3 regions of the Citricoccus alkalitolerans genome follow, and region 3 is predicted to be linked to each of the others. Evidence: riboswitches for the same ligand, from Rfam matches in the RefSeq annotation. Region 3 holds a riboswitch; each other region holds the start of a gene.
The links. Region 3 has a riboswitch for thiamine pyrophosphate ahead of thiO (glycine oxidase ThiO). Riboswitches for the same ligand answer to the same signal wherever they lie in the genome.
Positions count from the first base shown of each region.

Region 1: it holds a riboswitch for thiamine pyrophosphate, as region 3 does, so the genes downstream of both, ABD134_RS08010 (bifunctional hydroxymethylpyrimidine kinase/phosphomethylpyrimidine kinase) here and thiO (glycine oxidase ThiO) in region 3, are expected to answer to the same signal.
Region 2: it holds a riboswitch for thiamine pyrophosphate, as region 3 does, so the genes downstream of both, ABD134_RS07970 (thiamine phosphate synthase) here and thiO (glycine oxidase ThiO) in region 3, are expected to answer to the same signal.

Region 1 is NZ_BAAALH010000002.1:464,547-469,985, reverse strand. It holds gene ABD134_RS08020 (MBL fold metallo-hydrolase) at 1-548, opposite strand, end outside; gene ABD134_RS08015 (hypothetical protein) at 933-2,036, opposite strand; TPP riboswitch at 2,648-2,741, shown strand; gene ABD134_RS08010 (bifunctional hydroxymethylpyrimidine kinase/phosphomethylpyrimidine kinase) at 2,732-4,501, shown strand; gene ABD134_RS08005 (MFS transporter) at 4,498-5,439, shown strand, end outside.
Region 2 is NZ_BAAALH010000002.1:456,485-461,923, forward strand. It holds gene ABD134_RS07960 (hypothetical protein) at 1-367, opposite strand, end outside; gene ABD134_RS07965 (hypothetical protein) at 387-515, opposite strand; gene ABD134_RS07970 (thiamine phosphate synthase) at 664-1,389, opposite strand; TPP riboswitch at 1,380-1,473, opposite strand; gene ABD134_RS07975 (CPBP family intramembrane glutamic endopeptidase) at 1,637-2,557, shown strand; gene thiM (hydroxyethylthiazole kinase) at 2,558-3,406, opposite strand; gene ABD134_RS07985 (hypothetical protein) at 3,379-4,272, opposite strand; gene ABD134_RS07990 (DUF6507 family protein) at 4,408-4,767, shown strand; gene ABD134_RS07995 (hypothetical protein) at 4,767-5,439, shown strand, end outside.
Region 3 is NZ_BAAALH010000002.1:1,498,063-1,503,501, reverse strand. It holds gene ABD134_RS12760 (ABC transporter ATP-binding protein) at 1-156, shown strand, start outside; gene moeB (molybdopterin-synthase adenylyltransferase MoeB) at 232-1,416, opposite strand; gene ABD134_RS12750 (thiazole synthase) at 1,413-2,249, opposite strand; gene thiS (sulfur carrier protein ThiS) at 2,253-2,492, opposite strand; gene thiO (glycine oxidase ThiO) at 2,492-3,808, opposite strand; TPP riboswitch at 3,797-3,898, opposite strand; gene ABD134_RS12735 (acyltransferase family protein) at 4,020-5,234, shown strand; gene ABD134_RS12730 (SDR family oxidoreductase) at 5,306-5,439, shown strand, end outside.

The DNA of each region.
Region 1 (5,439 bases), 1.0 Mb from region 3:
AAGTTGATGTCATAGGCGTTGGCGCGCATCAGGTTGTCAATGACGTCCTTCATGCCAGTCTGCGGCGGGGAGACGACCGGCCGGATGTCCTTGGGCAGGCGGGCGCGGCCCGGACCCATGATCCCCACCCGGGAGGTGACGCCCTGCACCGGGGTGTCCCAGTTGTAGAGCATGTAGGCGCTCAGCTCGGAGATGTGGTCCGAGTGCAGGTGCGTGACGAACGCCTGACGCAGCTTGTTGCCCGTCAGGCCCGCCTCGACGGCCTGCCGCGGCATCCCCAGCCCGAAGTCCACCAGGTAGTGCAGCCCATCGACGACGACGGCGCTCGCGATCCCGTGCCGGGTCCCGCGGATCGCCGGTCCGGCAGCGGTTCCGAGGGTTACCAGGTGCATGCCGGTGTCCGGCACGTTCGCGGCCGTGGCCAGCACGGGTCCCGTGGCGGCGCTGGCGGCGCCCGCACTCAGGATCGGGGCGCTGAGGGCAGCGATGCCACCGGCGCCCAGGAGGGTGCGGCGGGGGACGTGCGAGGTGTGAGGTGTGGACGGCATGATTCCTCCGCGGGGTCGGTCCTGATCGCCGCGCGAGGAGTGAAATGTGATGTGGCTCACGCGACCGTCATCACTATGGATGAAGGTGCGTGGAGGCGCAAGGTCTTTGTGCGCGTGCTGGCCATCCATGGCGCGTCTCAGGCCGCATTCCGGCGCGCCCCGTGATGGGTAGACGCCGACTGGCTGAGCGCCAGCACCCGAGCTCGCAGCCGGACCATGCGGGTGGAGGTCGAGTGCCACGACCTCGGCTCGTAGTTCAACCAGGAGACCCTCAGGTGAGGGGTCAATGTAGGCCCTGGGTTGCGACTGGTAGCGGTGCGACCAGTCGTCCTGGGACGAGTCGTGGCTGCTGCAGTGTGCAGCAGGCTTGTGGCTGATGACCCGTCATCCTGTTGGGAGCGGATCGATGGTCCAGTTCGGCGAGGCGTTGTTCCCGTCGTACTCGGCCCACCCGTCGTGGTCCCACGGGGCTCCGGCAGGAGGGTCGGTGTCGTCCCAGCGCCACTGTCGCCAGTCGAGCGGTAGTCCGGAGCCGTACCGTCGTGCTGCGGCACCGAGGTGCCGGCCAGCGGGCGTGCGGTAGGACCACCAGTAGGAGGTTGCGTCCACGCCTCCCCAGGTGAAGGAGCGGCGGCTGAGCATCCTCTGTTCGATCAGCTCGTGGGCCTTCTCAGGCCAGCTCTCTGGTCGAGCGAAGGGCAGTATCGCCTGGGAGAGGATGTGGCTGTCGAGGTCAGCGGCGAGGAAGTAGAGCTGGTCGAGGTGCCGGTCGTCGTTCAACCTGCCATTGCCGTCTGTTCCGGACTGTCGTTGTGCTTCGATCTCTCGCTGCTTGCGGTACTTCTTAGCGACCTTTGCGGCACGTTCTTCCAGGTACTCCACCAGGGCGCCCATCAGCACGAGGCTCTTCGTTGAGGTAACCTTCGTGCCAAAGGACAAGTCCCGGCCATGCGCGGCGCCGTGCCGGGAGAGCTTGCCGTAGAAGCCGGTCAAAGCGACCTTCTCCTTGAATGGTTCTCGCACGATCGGCAAGTTCGTAGCGATGCCGGCCAGCGTTGAGTCGTCGAGGTAGGGATCGTTCGTGGAGTTGGAGAAGAACGTGGCGCCTGTGATGTCCCGCGTGAGCCCGTCGATCTGTGCGAGCGTGAGGAGCGTCGCTGCCGCGTAGTTGCCGGCCTTGTGGCACTTCACGGCCTGGTCGATGAGATTGCCGCGCTGGAACTGGAGCCGCTGGAACTGGTGGTCGACGTCCTTGCCGTACCGACGAAGGGGCACCGCGACGTTGCGGAGGAACACCTCGCTCTCAGTGTGCCACTGCTCGGTGACCAGGGCGTCAACCTCTGCGGGGTCGGCGCCGCGGCGAGCGAGCTTCACAATCTGCTCCGTGCCGAGCTGATGCCAAAGACCGTACGACGCCCACCCCAGCGGCGCGAGCACCTCGACCGAGCGGCCGAGCAGAGCCTCCCGAGACAGCGCAAAGTACGTCATCTCTCGATTGTCCCAAATCACACGACTCGGGCGATAACGACGCACTGACGTGCACTACCCAGGGAATCCGCGAGTTCCCGAGACGATCGGCGGAGACCGGAAACTGACCGGATCCTCCAAGGGGTCGCAGGTTCGAATGCGCAGACCCCCATAGGTGCGGGCCAGCGGGTCAACGCCGTCGAACGGAGCCTTGCGGGAACGGAATCGAAACTCTGGCATCTGCAACTCTTGCCCAGCGCACGGTTGAGAGCTCGCCAGTTCCGTTCGTGATGAGGGCTCTGGCGCGGGATTCGAGGGAGCCTTGGATGCGACTACTACTAGCGGATTTGACGTGAAGCAAGTGTCCCGCCAAGCCCAGTTGTTTTGCCTCTACCAGTAGCCCCGATTTCCAGCGGTCTACACTGATCGTCCTCGTCACTGAGCAGCTGGTCAAAAACTCTGACGTAAGTTTGGGCAGGCTGACCTTACTCTCGCCGTTGACCAGAGAAGTTATGTTGGTGTGTGGTCGCTAAGTCAGTCCGCCCTTGCCTCGCCCTTGGTGTCGCGCCCGGTGTCGCACTGATTTGAGCGCGAACCTACCGACGGCCCAATGGTGACTTGCCCTACACTGGCTCGTGGACACGGGGTGCGCCGACCGGCGCTGAGATAACACCCGTGGAACCTGATCTAGTTCGAACTAGCGAAGGGATGTCCGCGTGACTTCTTCTTGCCATACCCAGAATTCCTCTGTTCCCTGCGTGCTCTCGATCGCTGGGACCGATCCGACCGGAGGCGCCGGCACTGCCGCAGACCTCAAGTCGATCACCGCGGCCGGCGGCTACGGCATGGCCGTCGTGACCACCTTGGTCGCCCAGAACACCCACGGCGTGCGAGACGTCCACGTCCCGCCCACGGAGTTTCTCGCCACCCAGCTGACCGCCGTCAGTGACGACGTCACCCTGGACGCGGTGAAGACCGGCATGCTCGGTACCGCTGACATCATCGCCACGGTCGCCGCCTGGCTCGACCAGAATCCGCCGAGCATCCTCGTGGTGGACCCGGTCATGATCGCCACCAGCGGGGACCGCCTCCTGCAGCCCGAGGCCGAGCAGGCGATGGTCGCCTTCTGCCGCCGCGCCACCGTGGTCACTCCCAATATCGACGAGCTCGCCGTCCTCACCGGCCAGCCCCGCGCGACCACTGAGGACGAGGCGCTCGACCAGGCTGGCCGCTGGTCCGCCGAGACGGGCGTGGCCGTCGTCGTGAAGACCGGGCACCTGGACGGCAAGCGAGTCACCAACACCTGGGTCGGCCCGGACGGCACCCGCATCGCCGTACCCTCCACCCGCGTGGACACCACCAGCACCCACGGCACCGGCTGCTCCCTGTCATCCGCCCTGGCCACACGCCTCGGCCGCGGAGACACCCCGGAAGCCGCACTGACCTGGGCCACTGGCTGGCTACACGAGGCCATCCTCCACGGAGCAGCCCTGCAGGTCGGCTCCGGCCACGGCCCCGTGGATCACGCGCACCGCTCCCGCCGGCTGCAGGCTGCCGGCGCTGCCAATCCTTGGTTGGCCCACGACGCCGTCCCGCCCGTTCTCGAGGCCCCTCAGGACTTGGATGCCCCGCGGGATCCCGACGCCCAGCGCGGCCGGACTCTCACGACGGAGACGCCAGCCGACGTCGTTCAGACCGTGCCTTCTGTTGCCCCCGCTGTTACACCGGTCGGTCCCTGGACTGCAGCCCTCTGGGAAGCTGGCGCGGAGACGACGGCAGCCATCGGGGCGTCGGACTTCGTGCAAGCCCTGGTGGACGGCAGCCTGTCCGAGGCTGATTTCACCTTCTACCTGGCCCAGGACGCGCTCTATCTGAACCGTTATGCCCGGGCCCTGGCTGCCCTCGCCGCGCGTTCTGCCAGCACCGAGTCGCAGCAGTTCTGGTCCCAGGCCTCCACCGGGGCCATCACCGAGGAGGCCGACCTGCACCGGACGTGGATGGCCACCCGGCCCGAGTCCGCCCGCACCACCGCCAGCCCCGTGACCAGCGCCTACACGGACTTCCTCCTCGCCACCACCCTCGGCGAGGACCGGGCCGTGGGGGTCGCCGCGGTGCTGCCGTGCTTCTGGCTCTACGCCCAGGTGGGCGGCGGGATCCCGGACGTCCCAGCTGATCACCCCTATGCCGCCTGGCTGGACACCTACCGGGACCCCGCCTTCGTCACCGCCGTGCAAGGGGCCCTGGAGCAGGTGGAGCTGGAGCTCGCCGGTGCCAGCCCGTCCGTGCGGGCTGCCGCGGCCCGGGCGTACCTGATCGCCTGCCGGCACGAGCTCGAGTTCTTCGAGCAGGCGACGCGGCTCGAACCCGAAGCGGCGGCACCGCCGCAGCGATCTGCCGAGGCGGCCCCGGCGCGCCAGTCGGCGGGGGAGTCATCCGGTGACTCGGCCGACCGCGCCACCGCAGATCTCGCCGTGGCTGCCCGATGACCACCGCCCCCAAGCTCACGCGAGGACTCGCCCCGCAACAGGGCCCGCAACAGGACCCGCCGCAACCCCCGCACCAAACGCCAGCGCAGGCCGGCGTCGCGGCCATGCCACCGGAGGGCAAAGCTGCCTTGCGCGCCGGCGTGGTGGGCAACTGGATCGACAACATCCACGTCTTCCTGCCGGTCACCGCACTGGCCCCGGCCATGCTCGTGCTCGCCGGCCCGGCCGCCACTGCGTCCACAGGGGCACTGATCATCGTGGCGATGCTCTTCGGCCGGCCGGTCGGCGGAATTGTGTTCGGGCGAATCTCCGACCGGCTCGGGCGCACCCGCACCACCCGCATCGCGATCGCCGGCACGGCCGCCTGTGCACTGGCCATCGCGGCCATGCCCACCCACGAGCTGCTCGGCGCGTGGACTGTGGCGCTGATCCTGGCGCTGCGGTTCCTCGGCGGGATCTTCGTGGCGGGGGAGTACTCCGCGGCCATCCCGCTGGCCATGGAATGGTCCACCGGCCGCAAGCGCGGCCTCATGAGCGGGCTGATTCTCTCGATGGCACCCTGGGCGCAGGCCACCATCGCGTTCTCCGTAGCCGGGCTGCTCGCGCTGATCGGCCCGGAGCAGTATGCCCTGTGGGGTTGGCGGCTGCTGTTCGTCATTGGCGCCGCCCTCTCCCTCGGCATGCTCGTCTACTATCGCCGTCAGGTGGCCGACGCTCCCGTGTTCCACCGAAGCGCCCGACAGCCGGTCGAGCGCGCGGGCGAACGGCCGGCGTCGGGCCTGGGATCCTTGCTGACCGGCCGATGGGCCCGCGCCTTTTGGCAGGTCTTCCTGCTGATGACCGGGCTCTGGCTGCTGACCTACAGCACGGTGCTGTTGCTGACCGAACGCCTGACCACGGACTCCGCCCTGGATCCGGCGGCCGTCCCGGTGGTCATC
Region 2 (5,439 bases), 1.0 Mb from region 3:
GCCGGTAGCTGCCGGCCAGCACGACCCCGCGGCTCTCGAAGCCGGGGTCGGGCAGCCATTCGCGGTAGGGGCGCATGGAGTCTCCGGTGTAGATCGCTGGGACCGGCAGCGGGATCCAGCCGCTTTCCGCCAAGGTAGAGCCGTAGGCGATGGATCCGCCCTGCACCATGCCGAATTCCTCACCAGCCTTCAGGATCGCCTGGAGGAATTCCTCGCGGTGTTCCTCCGGCCCGAACATCTCCAGCCCCGTGTTCTCCGCCTCAGGCCAGACGGCCCCGGCCGCGCCGGGTCCACGGACCGGCAGGGCCGGCCCAGTGAGTTCGCCGTGGCCAGCCGGGGTTCCGACTAGATCCGGAGTTCGCCGCACGGTCACTGTGTTGATCCGGTCAGTCCGCGAACCCCGCCAGCACCTCCCGCACCACCGCACCCGGGTTCGCCGCCTCCATCAACGCACGGACCATCACGACGCCGGCCACGCCCGTTCCAGCAAGGGCGGCGGCATCGGCGGGGGTCACGTCCCCGGCTTCATCCGGCCGGTAGACGGCTGCCCAACCCTCTGAAGTGTCCAGCCAAACATCTCAGTTGCCCTGTCGAGCTGAGTCCGGTTGGCCGCTGCGGGCTCCTGTCGCGGGGATTCCCCGCGATCATGAGTTTTCCCCGTGATCATCGGCGGGAGATCTCACGATCACCGGGAATTGCGGGAAGCGGGAAGGGAGAGGCGCCAAAGCCCGCCAGCACCTCCCGCACCACCGCGCCCGGATCCTCCGCCTCCATCAACGCCCGCACCATCACGACGCCGGCCACGCCCGTCCCAGCCAACGCGGCAGCATCGGCCGGGGTCACGTCCCCGATCGCGACGATCGGCAGGGTGGTGGCGGCCACGAGCTCCCGGTAGCCGTCCACCCCGAGTGGTGGGCGGCCGGAGTCCTTGGTCGGCGTCAGGCGGAAAGGCCCGGCGCCGATGTAGTCGAGCATCTCGCGCTGGGCCTCTGCGGCGTGGACCAGCTCGAGGGTCCCGGTGGTCAGCCCGATGATGGCCTCCGGCCCCAGGAGGGCGCGGGCGTCGGCCACGGGCAGGTCGTCCTGTCCCAGGTGCACGCCGTGCACTGCGGCTCCCCGCAACCGGGCGGCCCACGCCACGTCCGGCCGGTCGTCCACCAGCACCCGGGTGGCCGGGCGGACGGCGTGCACCGCCTCGGCCACGGCACTGGTCAACTCCAGCAGTTCGGCCGCGGAGGCCTCCTTGGCCCGCACCTGCACCACACCGGCTCCGGCGGCCGCCGCTGCCGCGGCCACCTCCACGGTGCGCCGGCCAGTGCCGGAGGTGACCAGGTAGCAGCGCAGGTCGAGAGGATCCTGGGGTGCCCTCATGGGGCTAGAAGAAGTCACGCGGACATCCCTTCGCTAGTCCGAACTAGATCAGGTGCCACGGGTGTGATCTCAGCGCCGGACGGCGCACCCCGTGTCCAGGAGTCAGTGTAGGGCAGAGACCACACACCACCTCTTGCAGGACCGGCCCAGGGTTGAGTCACTCCGCAGAGCTACCGGACGTGCGCCCTCCGGGGTGACGATCCGCGGGCCCGTGCTCCGTAGCGTGCACTCCGCACGGCAACAACGCCGGAGACGAGGAGCCCCCATGCAACCCACACCCAGACCTGCATCCCCACCCGCGCCCCTGAGCCAGCCGCCGACGCCGTCGGTCCAGAAGACCCCGTTCTGGACCCGCCCGTCCGTGCGAGCCAGCACCATGGTGCTCGCTTTCGCTGCCCTGATGATCATCACCAATTCCGCCGCGTCCGCACTCGGCAGCCCGGCCGCCGCACTGCTGATCGGCCCCGCCCTCGGTGTCCTCGTGCTGTGGCTCTACTCCGCCGCCGTCCGCCGCATCGAGCAGCGTCCCGTCATCGAGCTCGCCCGGCCCACCGCTGCGAGACGGCTGCTCCTCGGCACGCTCGGCGGACTCACTCTGGCGGTCGTCTCCATCGGCCTCATCGCCGCCTTCGGCGGGTACGAGATCGTCGGCTGGGGAACACTCGCTGGAGCACTCACCGTCGTCGGGATGATGTTCGCCGTGGCCGTCGCCGAGGAGGTCCTCTTCCGCGGAGTGATCTTCCGACTCGTCCAGCATCGCTGGGGTACGTGGATGACCCTCGCGGCGTCCGCGCTCCTGTTCGGCCTCGTCCATCTCGTCAACCCCGGAGCCACCCTCTGGGGAGCCCTCACGCTCGCCGTCGAGGCAGGTCTCATGCTCGGCGCCGCCTATGTGGCCACGGGTTCGTTGTGGCTGCCCATCGGCCTCCACCTCGGGTGGAACATCACCACCGTCGCGATCTTCGGCACTATCGGCTCCGGAGGCGACGCGCGCGAAGCTCTCGTGGAGGCAGTGACTCCCGGCCCCGTCTGGCTCACCGGCGGCAGCTTCGGACCCGAAGCCAGCCTCATCTCCGTGGCGGTCTGCTCCATCGCCACCGTGCTCCTGCTGGTCTCCGCCCACCGAAACGGCCGGATCACCCGCCCTCAGAAACCCGTCAGTACCTCACGCACCGCGGCCCGCTGATCATCGGCCTCCCTCGGCGCCCACCCCGTCCAGCGCGTCGAGCAGGTGCATCCGGAAAGAGCCCGGCCCGGCGGCCCGCTCCGCGGCGAGTTCCCCGGCCACGTTCATCCACACCGTGGCGGCCAGCGCGGCCTCGAAGCCGTCCTCGGCCACCACCGAGCACGCCGCGGTCAGCGCCCCGAGCAGGCACCCCGTGCCGGTGACCCGGGTGAGCTGGGAGGTCCCGCGCGCCACCAGGGTGCTGCGGCCGGCGTCGAGCACCAGGTCTGTTGCCCCGGAGACCGCGACGGCTCCCCCGGTCCTCCGCACCACCTCCCGGGCTGCCTCGTCGGCGCCCGCCGGCGCCGAGAGAGAATCGGCACCGCGCCCGCCCGTACCGGAACCCACCAGGGCGAGTACCTCCGAGGCGTTGCCGCGTACCACCACGGGTCGCGAGTCCAGCAGCCGGCGAGCCAGGGGCGTGCGGACGGGGGCGAGGCCGATGGCGGTGGGATCGAGCACCCAGGGGCGGCCGTCCCGCACGGCGGCGGCCACGGTGGCGGGGATGCCGTCCATCGCGTCCGTGCTGAGGGTGCCGAGGTTGACCGCGAGCGCGTCGGCCACGGTGGTCACCACGGGCGCCTCGGCCTCCGTCTCGGTCATCATGGGGCGGGCGCCGGCGGCCAGCAGCCCGTCCGCCACGATCCCCATGGACACGGTGGCGGTGATGCAGTGCACCAGTGGCGCGCGCTCTCGCACCGCGGAGATCACGTGCGCGACGGCGGCCAGGTCCGGATCGTGTCCCAGGTCCGGTCCCAGCGGCGTCTGCGCGGCGTCCCGGGTCACGATCCCGGGGACAGGTGCGGCCACACGGCCGTCACCAGGCTCGCGATGACGACGGCCGCGCCAGCCGCGTACGGCCACCAGATCCCCGTGATCTCCGTGGTCTCCGGTGGGGCGGGATTCGCCGTGGGCCCCGCCCCGACCGCGCGGTCCGTTGCGGCCTCGGACACTCCTCGGCGCGAGGTGTCCCAGAGACTGGGCTTTGCGGCGTAGTAGGCCTCCGGGCCGGTCAGGGTAGCTGAGGACGCGGAATCCTCGGCCTCCGTGCCGGACGCGTCAGGATGACCGGGATGACCGGCGCCGCCGGGCTGGGAGCCGCCGGCGCGCCCCGGCTTCTGCCCGTCCGTCCAGCCGACCAGGCCCAGGTTGGACGGCAGGAGGATCGCCGCGGCGAAGATGACCAGGTAGAGGCCGATGAGGGCCAGGAGCAGCCCGAAGTACATATCCCCGACCCAGGTGCTGCCCAGCACCTCGGCGTCGACGGCGGCGGCGTACCGGTGCAGGCCACCGCGCCAGCGGCCCACCGGCCAGTAGTAGCCCGCCAGGCCCACGAGCATGAAGGCCGTCACGGCCACGGCCAGCCCCATGCCCACCCCGGCCCAGCGGTTCCTGCGCGGCGGGACGGGGCGCCCGGGCCATCCGATCCAGGCCACCATGTAGGCCAGGAATCCGAGGATGGCCGGCGCCATGACCACCAGGGTCCCGAGCATCAGCCCCAACCAGTGGCCGGCGGTCTCCGGGCCTCTCGAGGCATCCACGCTGCCGAGCCCGGTCACGCCCAGCATGGTCCGGACGAACCAGCCTCCCCAGAGCCACGAATAGCTGAGGAAGACCACCAGCCCCGCGAGCGCCCAGAGGAACCTCCGTCTCAGAAACCCCAGATAGACGTTCATGTGCTCCCTTCCTCCGCGTGACCGCCTGGACCCGACCGCATGGGGAGAGGTCCCCATCGCGCGGCCCGATGTCTTCGGCAACAATACCGAGGAGATGTCCTGTCCAGACAACGAGAGAGTGAGGCTTGCCGGACCATGACCACCTACGATCTGGACCCGGATGGGCTGCGCGGCGTCGCGACGTCCACCGCATCGGCCCTGGAGCCATTGGAGACCCATCGCTCCGACTGCAGCACGGCCGTGGATGAGGCCGCCGCCTCCGTCCAAAGTGCCGAGGTCGCCGGGGCGCTGCTCAACGTCTGGAACCTGCTGCTGGCCCCGCAGTTCGAGGGTGTCGAACAACGGCTCGCGAAGATGACCACGGGACTGACGAACGCCGCCTCACACTACGAACAGGGCGACAACGGCATGATCGAGGACGCGATGCGCTCGACGGACGAGACGGTCGAGCTGGACATCACGGACGCCAAACAGGTCACGGCGGAGGAGAACTGATGAGTCTGGACACCTCCGGCCTGTACGCGACCTGGCCGATCGGCGCGGAGGTGCGCGCCGACGGCAAGGACATCCAGAAGGCCACCCAGGCCTATGGCCAACTGATCATCGACTCCCAGTCGACGTGGACCGCACTGGACCAGTCCTTCCGCCAGCCGGAGTCACAGGCCGAGACCGCCAAGGCCGCCTACGACGATCTCGTGGTCGGCGGCACCGCCATCGGCACCGCGGGCAGCCGGATCCGGGACGCCCTGGTGACCTACGGCGACACCGTGGATGACCTGCAGCGGGACCGGCGCCTGGCCAAGACGGCCGCGCGGGAGTACAACACCGCTGCCGGCGCCGGCGACGAGATCCCCACGAGCGGCCCGGGATCCCGGGCAGCCATCCAGGCGCAGATCGACTCCGTGACCCGACGGCTCCAAGAGGCCATGGACACCTGTGCCGAGACCCTCAACGGCCTGGAACTCGAGCTCGACGTCGCCAGCTTCACGGACGGTCCGGTGCCCGGCATCATCACCACCGCGTTGAAGGACGGGCTGGGCAAGCTGTCCTTCTCGGACATCTCGTACACCGATTTCCACCACGTCGAGACGATCCGAAACCCCACGGTGGTCAACCGGCTGACGAACACGAGCATCAGCATCGGGACCCGGCCGCACTTCCCGTTCT
Region 3 (5,439 bases):
GGCGGCAGGGTCTACGCGGCAGGACCGGCCTCCGCCGTCCTCACCGAGCAGTGCGTGCAGGACGTATTCGGGCTGCGCAGCCGGATCATCGACGACCCGGTGTCCGGCGGTCCCCTGGTGGTCCCGGTGGGTCGGCACCACGTGGTGCCGGAGTAGGCCGGTCGGTCAGGTCGGCAGCGCCGCGGAGGTTGCCGTGGCACGTGTCTGTGGATGTGGTGCTTCCGCGCTGGCTCAGTAGGTGGGTTTTCCCGGTTCGACCTGTGCCACCCACGCCAGCACGCCGCCTTCGAGGTGCCGCACGTTCTCCTCCCGCTGGGCGAAGTACGGACGCAGCCTGGCCAGGGCGGCGGCGGAGCGTGTCCTGGCCTTGCAGTGCAGCACGAGGTCAGTGCCGCAGTACCCCTCAGGCAGCGCGGCCGGCCCGCGGTCGAGGAGGTCCTGCAGAGGGACGGGCAACGCGCCCGGAATGCTGACCAGCTCGCGTTCCCAGTCTTCACGGACATCCACCAAGGTGAAGGAAGCCTGCTTGCGCTCCCGACGCTCGAGCAGGGCCGCCAATTCGGGAGCCGTGAGTGTCTCATGCGCGGCGGCCGGGGCGTCGCCCGGCACTTCGCAGCTGAGTGCGGGGTCCTCCACGGCTGTCACCGGCGAGGCGTCTGGGTCCAGGGCCAGACCGAGTTCCCGCCAGGTCATCTCCAGAGCGTTGTGCATCAGGACGCGTCCGATCAGGGGTTCCCCGGTACCGGTGATGAGTTTGATGGCCTCGGTGGCCATGATGGAGCCGATCATCGCTGGAAGAGTCCCCACCACACCGCCCTCGGCGCAACTGGGCACCTCCCCGGGCGGTGGCGCCTCGGGGTAGAGGTCCCGGTAGGTGGGTCCGTGCCCGGCCCAGAAGACGCTGACCTGTCCCTGGAAGCGCTGGATCGAGCCCCACACGCACGGGCGTCCGGTCAAGGTCGTCGCATCGCTGGCAAGGTAGCGGGCGGCGAAGTTGTCTGCTCCGTCCAGTACAAGGTCGTATTGGCCCACCAGGTCCACGGCATTGTCCACGTTGAGTCGGACGGGGTGAGTCCGGACCACCACTAGCGGGTTGAGCCGGGCAACCGCGTCGGCGGCGGAGTCCGTCTTGGTCCGTCCGAGGTCGGCGACCGTGTGGATCACCTGGCGTTGCAGGTTGGAGACCGTGACCACGTCGTCGTCGACGACCCCCAACATTCCGACCCCGGCGGCGGCCAAGTACTGCAGTGCCGGGGTGCCCAGACCTCCGGCCCCGAGAACGAGGACCCGGGCGTTCTTCAAGCGCCGCTGACCGAGGGCACCGACCTGGGGCAGTGACAAGTGGCGGGCGTAGCGCTCAAGCTCCTCCGGGGTCAGCTCGGGCCCGGGCTCCACGAGCGGGCGCAATCGGCTCACCGGCGCTCCCCTACGGGCATCCAGTCCCCTCGCGGCACATCCGCCGGCTCGTTGGCATCGATCCGTCCGTCCAGGGGAGAGGACGCGATGGCGTGGCGGCGCGCGGGGATGCGCCCGGCACCGGCGGCCAGCCGTCCGGCGGCCACGGCGTGCCGCATCGCCGTGGCCATGGCCACAGGATCCTGGGCCCGGGTCACCGCGCTGGCCAGCAGCACGGCGTCGCACCCGAGTTCCATGGCGAAGGCGGCTTCGGAGGCGGTCCCGATACCGGCATCGAGGATCACTGGTACGCGAGCGCGGGAGACGATGAGTTCGATGTTGTGCGGGTTGAGGATGCCGAGTCCGGTGCCGATGGGCGCGCCCAGGGGCATGACGGCGGCAGCGCCGAGGTCCTCCAGGCGGCGGGCGACAGCTGGGTCGTCGGAGGTGTAGGCGAAGACCTTGAAGCCGCGGGACACCAGCTGCTCGGTGGCCTCCAGCAGTTCGACGACGTCGGGTAGCAGCGTCTCCTCGTCGGCGATGACCTCGAGCTTGACCCAGTCGGTCTCCAGCGCCTCCCGGCCCAGCTCGGCGGTCAACAGGGCGTCGCGTGCGGTGTAGCAGCCGGCCGTGTTGGGCAGGATCCGGATGCCATGGCGCCGGAGCAGGGCGAAGAGCGAATTTCCCTGCCCGGGGGAATAACGGCGCAGCGCCACTGTGGTCAACTCGGTGCCGGAGGCGAGCAGGGCCTGCTCCAGCGTGTGCAGGGAGCTCAGGCCCCCGGTGCCCATGATCAGTCGGGAGGACAGCTCTACCCTGTCGAGGACGAGCGGGTCCGGGTGCATGGTGGTCATGTCTCAGCCTCCTTGGACGGCGGTGATGATCTCGATGCTCTGGCCCTCCACCACGGGTGTGCGGTGCCAGCGGCTGCGGGGGACGACTGCGGCGTCCACGGCCACGGCCATGCCCAGGCGGCCCCCATCCAGCATGTTGCCGTCGGGGCCCAGGGGCCGGCCGACGGCCTCGGCGACAAGGTCGACGATGGTCGTGCCTTCAGGTACGGCGTGCGGGGCGCCGTTGAGGGTGATGCCGGACATCAAGTCCTCCTGTACTCGGATGCGGACGCGGATGCTCGGACCTCGACGGTGCGCCGATCGAGGTCCGTCGCGTCGAAGCGGTGCGGATCGGTGGTGGTCAGGTGGGAGGCGTCGGCGTCCGGGTCGGTCCCCGTCTCGCCGGTGACCAATTGAGCGGCGAGGCGAGCAGCCAAAGGGGTGAGCAGCACGCCGTGGCGGAAATAACCGGTCGAGACCACCAGGCCGGGGACGGGGTCCCCGTCGGGCGTACGGATGCGGCCGAGATAGGGAATGTCGTCCGGAGTGCCAGGCCGGGCTCGGGCCATGACCTCTGTCAGTTCCAGGTCACCCACGCTGGGCACGAGAGTCTGGGCGTCGCGCAACAGCCGAAACACGCCCCCGGTGTTGACTCCGGCCAGGCCGTCCTCGCGAGAGGTGGCTCCGATCACGACGGTGCCGTCGGCGCGCGGGACGAGGTAGACCGGCACACCGTGGACCAGTCCCCGGACGGTGCGTTCGAGTAGTCGCCGAGCGCCACTGGGAAGGCGGGCGCGAACGATGTCGCCATGCACCGGACGTAGCGGCAACCGGCAGGTAGCGGGCAGGCCGTTCAGCTCACGGGTTCCCAGGCCCGGGGCCAAGATCGTCTGGGCCGCAACCACGTCCTGCCCGTCGGCCAGGGCGACGCCGGTCACTGCTCCGCGTCTGTCCCGACGCAGCGCCCTCGCATGCTCGCAGACAAGGCGCACCGGCCCACCGTCCACGGCACCAGCGGGGCGCCGAGGGTCCACCTCTGGTTCGACCAGGATTGCCAGTAATCCAGTCACCAGTCGTCTTGGGTCAATCTGGTGGTCGGAGGGGATGCGGTACACCGCCGACAGTCGCGGCGTCAGCGCCGGTTCGAGGGAGCGGGCCGTACGGAGCGCCAGTGGCTCTACCTCCATGCCCTGACGTAGCTGCAACTGACGCAGGTCCGCCAGAGCCTGCCGGTCGGCGAAGTCCACGCCGCAGACCAGGGTCTCGGTGGAGTGGTATCCCACGGATTCTCCGGCCGCCTGCTCGACAGCCGCGGCGAAGACCGGGTACTCCGCAGCCGAAGCACTCATCAGGGAATAAAGAGATTCCTGCTGGTACTGGACTTCGCTGACCGGAGCCAACATTCCGGCGGCCGCCCGCGACGCCCCCGCTCCCGGAGCCGGGTCGATCAACGCGACGGAGCGACCGCGGCGGCGCAGCTCCCACGCGGTGGCCAAGCCAATCAGCCCAGCGCCCACGATGGCGACATCGACGGCCCCAGGGCGTGGACGGCCAGGACGATGCGCAGAAGTCACCCACATGTCCTTTCCTACGGCGGCATGACCCGCATCAGGTATGGTGGTCGGCGCTCGGGCCCTCTCAGCCCCGGAGGGGCTCCCACAGAACGCGCTGACTCTCATCAGCGTGTGCCCCATCATACCCCCGCCGTCGCCGTGGAAGCCGGACACGGTAATGTGGGCCGCTGCGCACCGCCCAGCCCCTCCACCGCACCGCCAAAGCAGAAGAGATCCCATGCACCGCACCCAGCACGCCGAATCTGCGCGTGCCCAGTGGGTGGACACCGCGAAGGGGATCTCGATCCTGCTGGTGGTCCTGCTGCACACCAGCCTCTGGCTGCGCCAGGCGGACATGGACCGGATTCCCGCGTTCAGCGCCCTGAACACCGCGTTCGAGGACCTGCGCATGCCGCTGTTCTTCGCCGTGTCCGGATTGTTCGCCGCGAAGTGGCTGACCGCGGGCTGGGGCGAGTTCCTCCGCACCAAGGCCTCCCTGCTGGCCTGGGTGTTCCTGCTGTGGCAGATCCCTGTGATCGCCTACCGGATCATCGGCGGGCACCTGCTGCCGGGCATGGTGCACACGGACCTGGGGTCGCAGCTGGAGACCTGGGCGTGGTCACCGCTGCGCGCCAACGCCGAACTGTGGTTCCTGTGGGCCCTGGTGCTGTTCCTGCTCGCCGGCCGCCTCCTGCGGACGATCCCCACCGGGTGGATGATCGGCTCGGCCGCGGCGCTGTCCATGGTGTGGTCCGGCGTGGTCTGGCCGGGTTCCACGGGGCTGGAGGGCGGTGAACTGCGGCACCTGGTGGGTACCGGCCTCTATGAGGCCCCCACGTATTTCCTCTTCTTCATCGCCGCCGCGCGCGGCAGCTCCTGGGTGCGCGACGGCGTCGCCCGGGTCCCCCAGACCGTGTGGGCCGCCGTCGCGGTCGGCTGGTTCGTGGCCTTCGCCTGGTTCGGGCTGCTCGAGGACCAGCGGGAGCAGCCGGGCGTCGTGTTCCTGTGCCAGGTCTGCGGGGTGCTCGGCGGGATCGCCCTCGCCGTGTCCCTGCAGCGGATTCGCCCGGCGGCCCACGCGCTGGCGTTCCTGGGCCGGCACACGCTGGAGGTGTACCTCTCCCACACCACGATCGTGGTCGCCTTGACCTGCGTGCTCTACCTGACCGGCTCCCCCCTGCTCACGGCCCCCTGGGCGGCGTGGACGGTGCTCGCCGTGGCGCTCACCGCGATCGGCGCGGGACTGCTGCTGGGCCGGGCCGCCCGGGGCACCTGGCTGCTGGAGACACCAGCGGCGCTGCGGCGGTGGTCGGCACCGCGATGGTGGCCGGGATCGTTGCGCCAAAGCCCTGCGTCCCCGGCCTCGCCAGCCTCGACGAGCTCATCGGCCACGACCAGCGTTCCCACCCCCTCGGACCACCAGGACTCGGCGGTGCCCGTCATAGGGCCGTGACCGCCACCGGTGGTTCACGTCCGGAGTGCTCGCTACAGTGGGCTGCACGTGATCGACGACAGGAGAACACCATGACTCCAGCACCCGAGACGAACACCGACCGCTACCCGGAGCACATCCCCGCGCAGCACCAGCAGCCGCCGGGCGTGCAGTCGCAGATGACTCCGCTGCCGGACTGCGGCGAGACCAGCTATCGGGGCTCCGG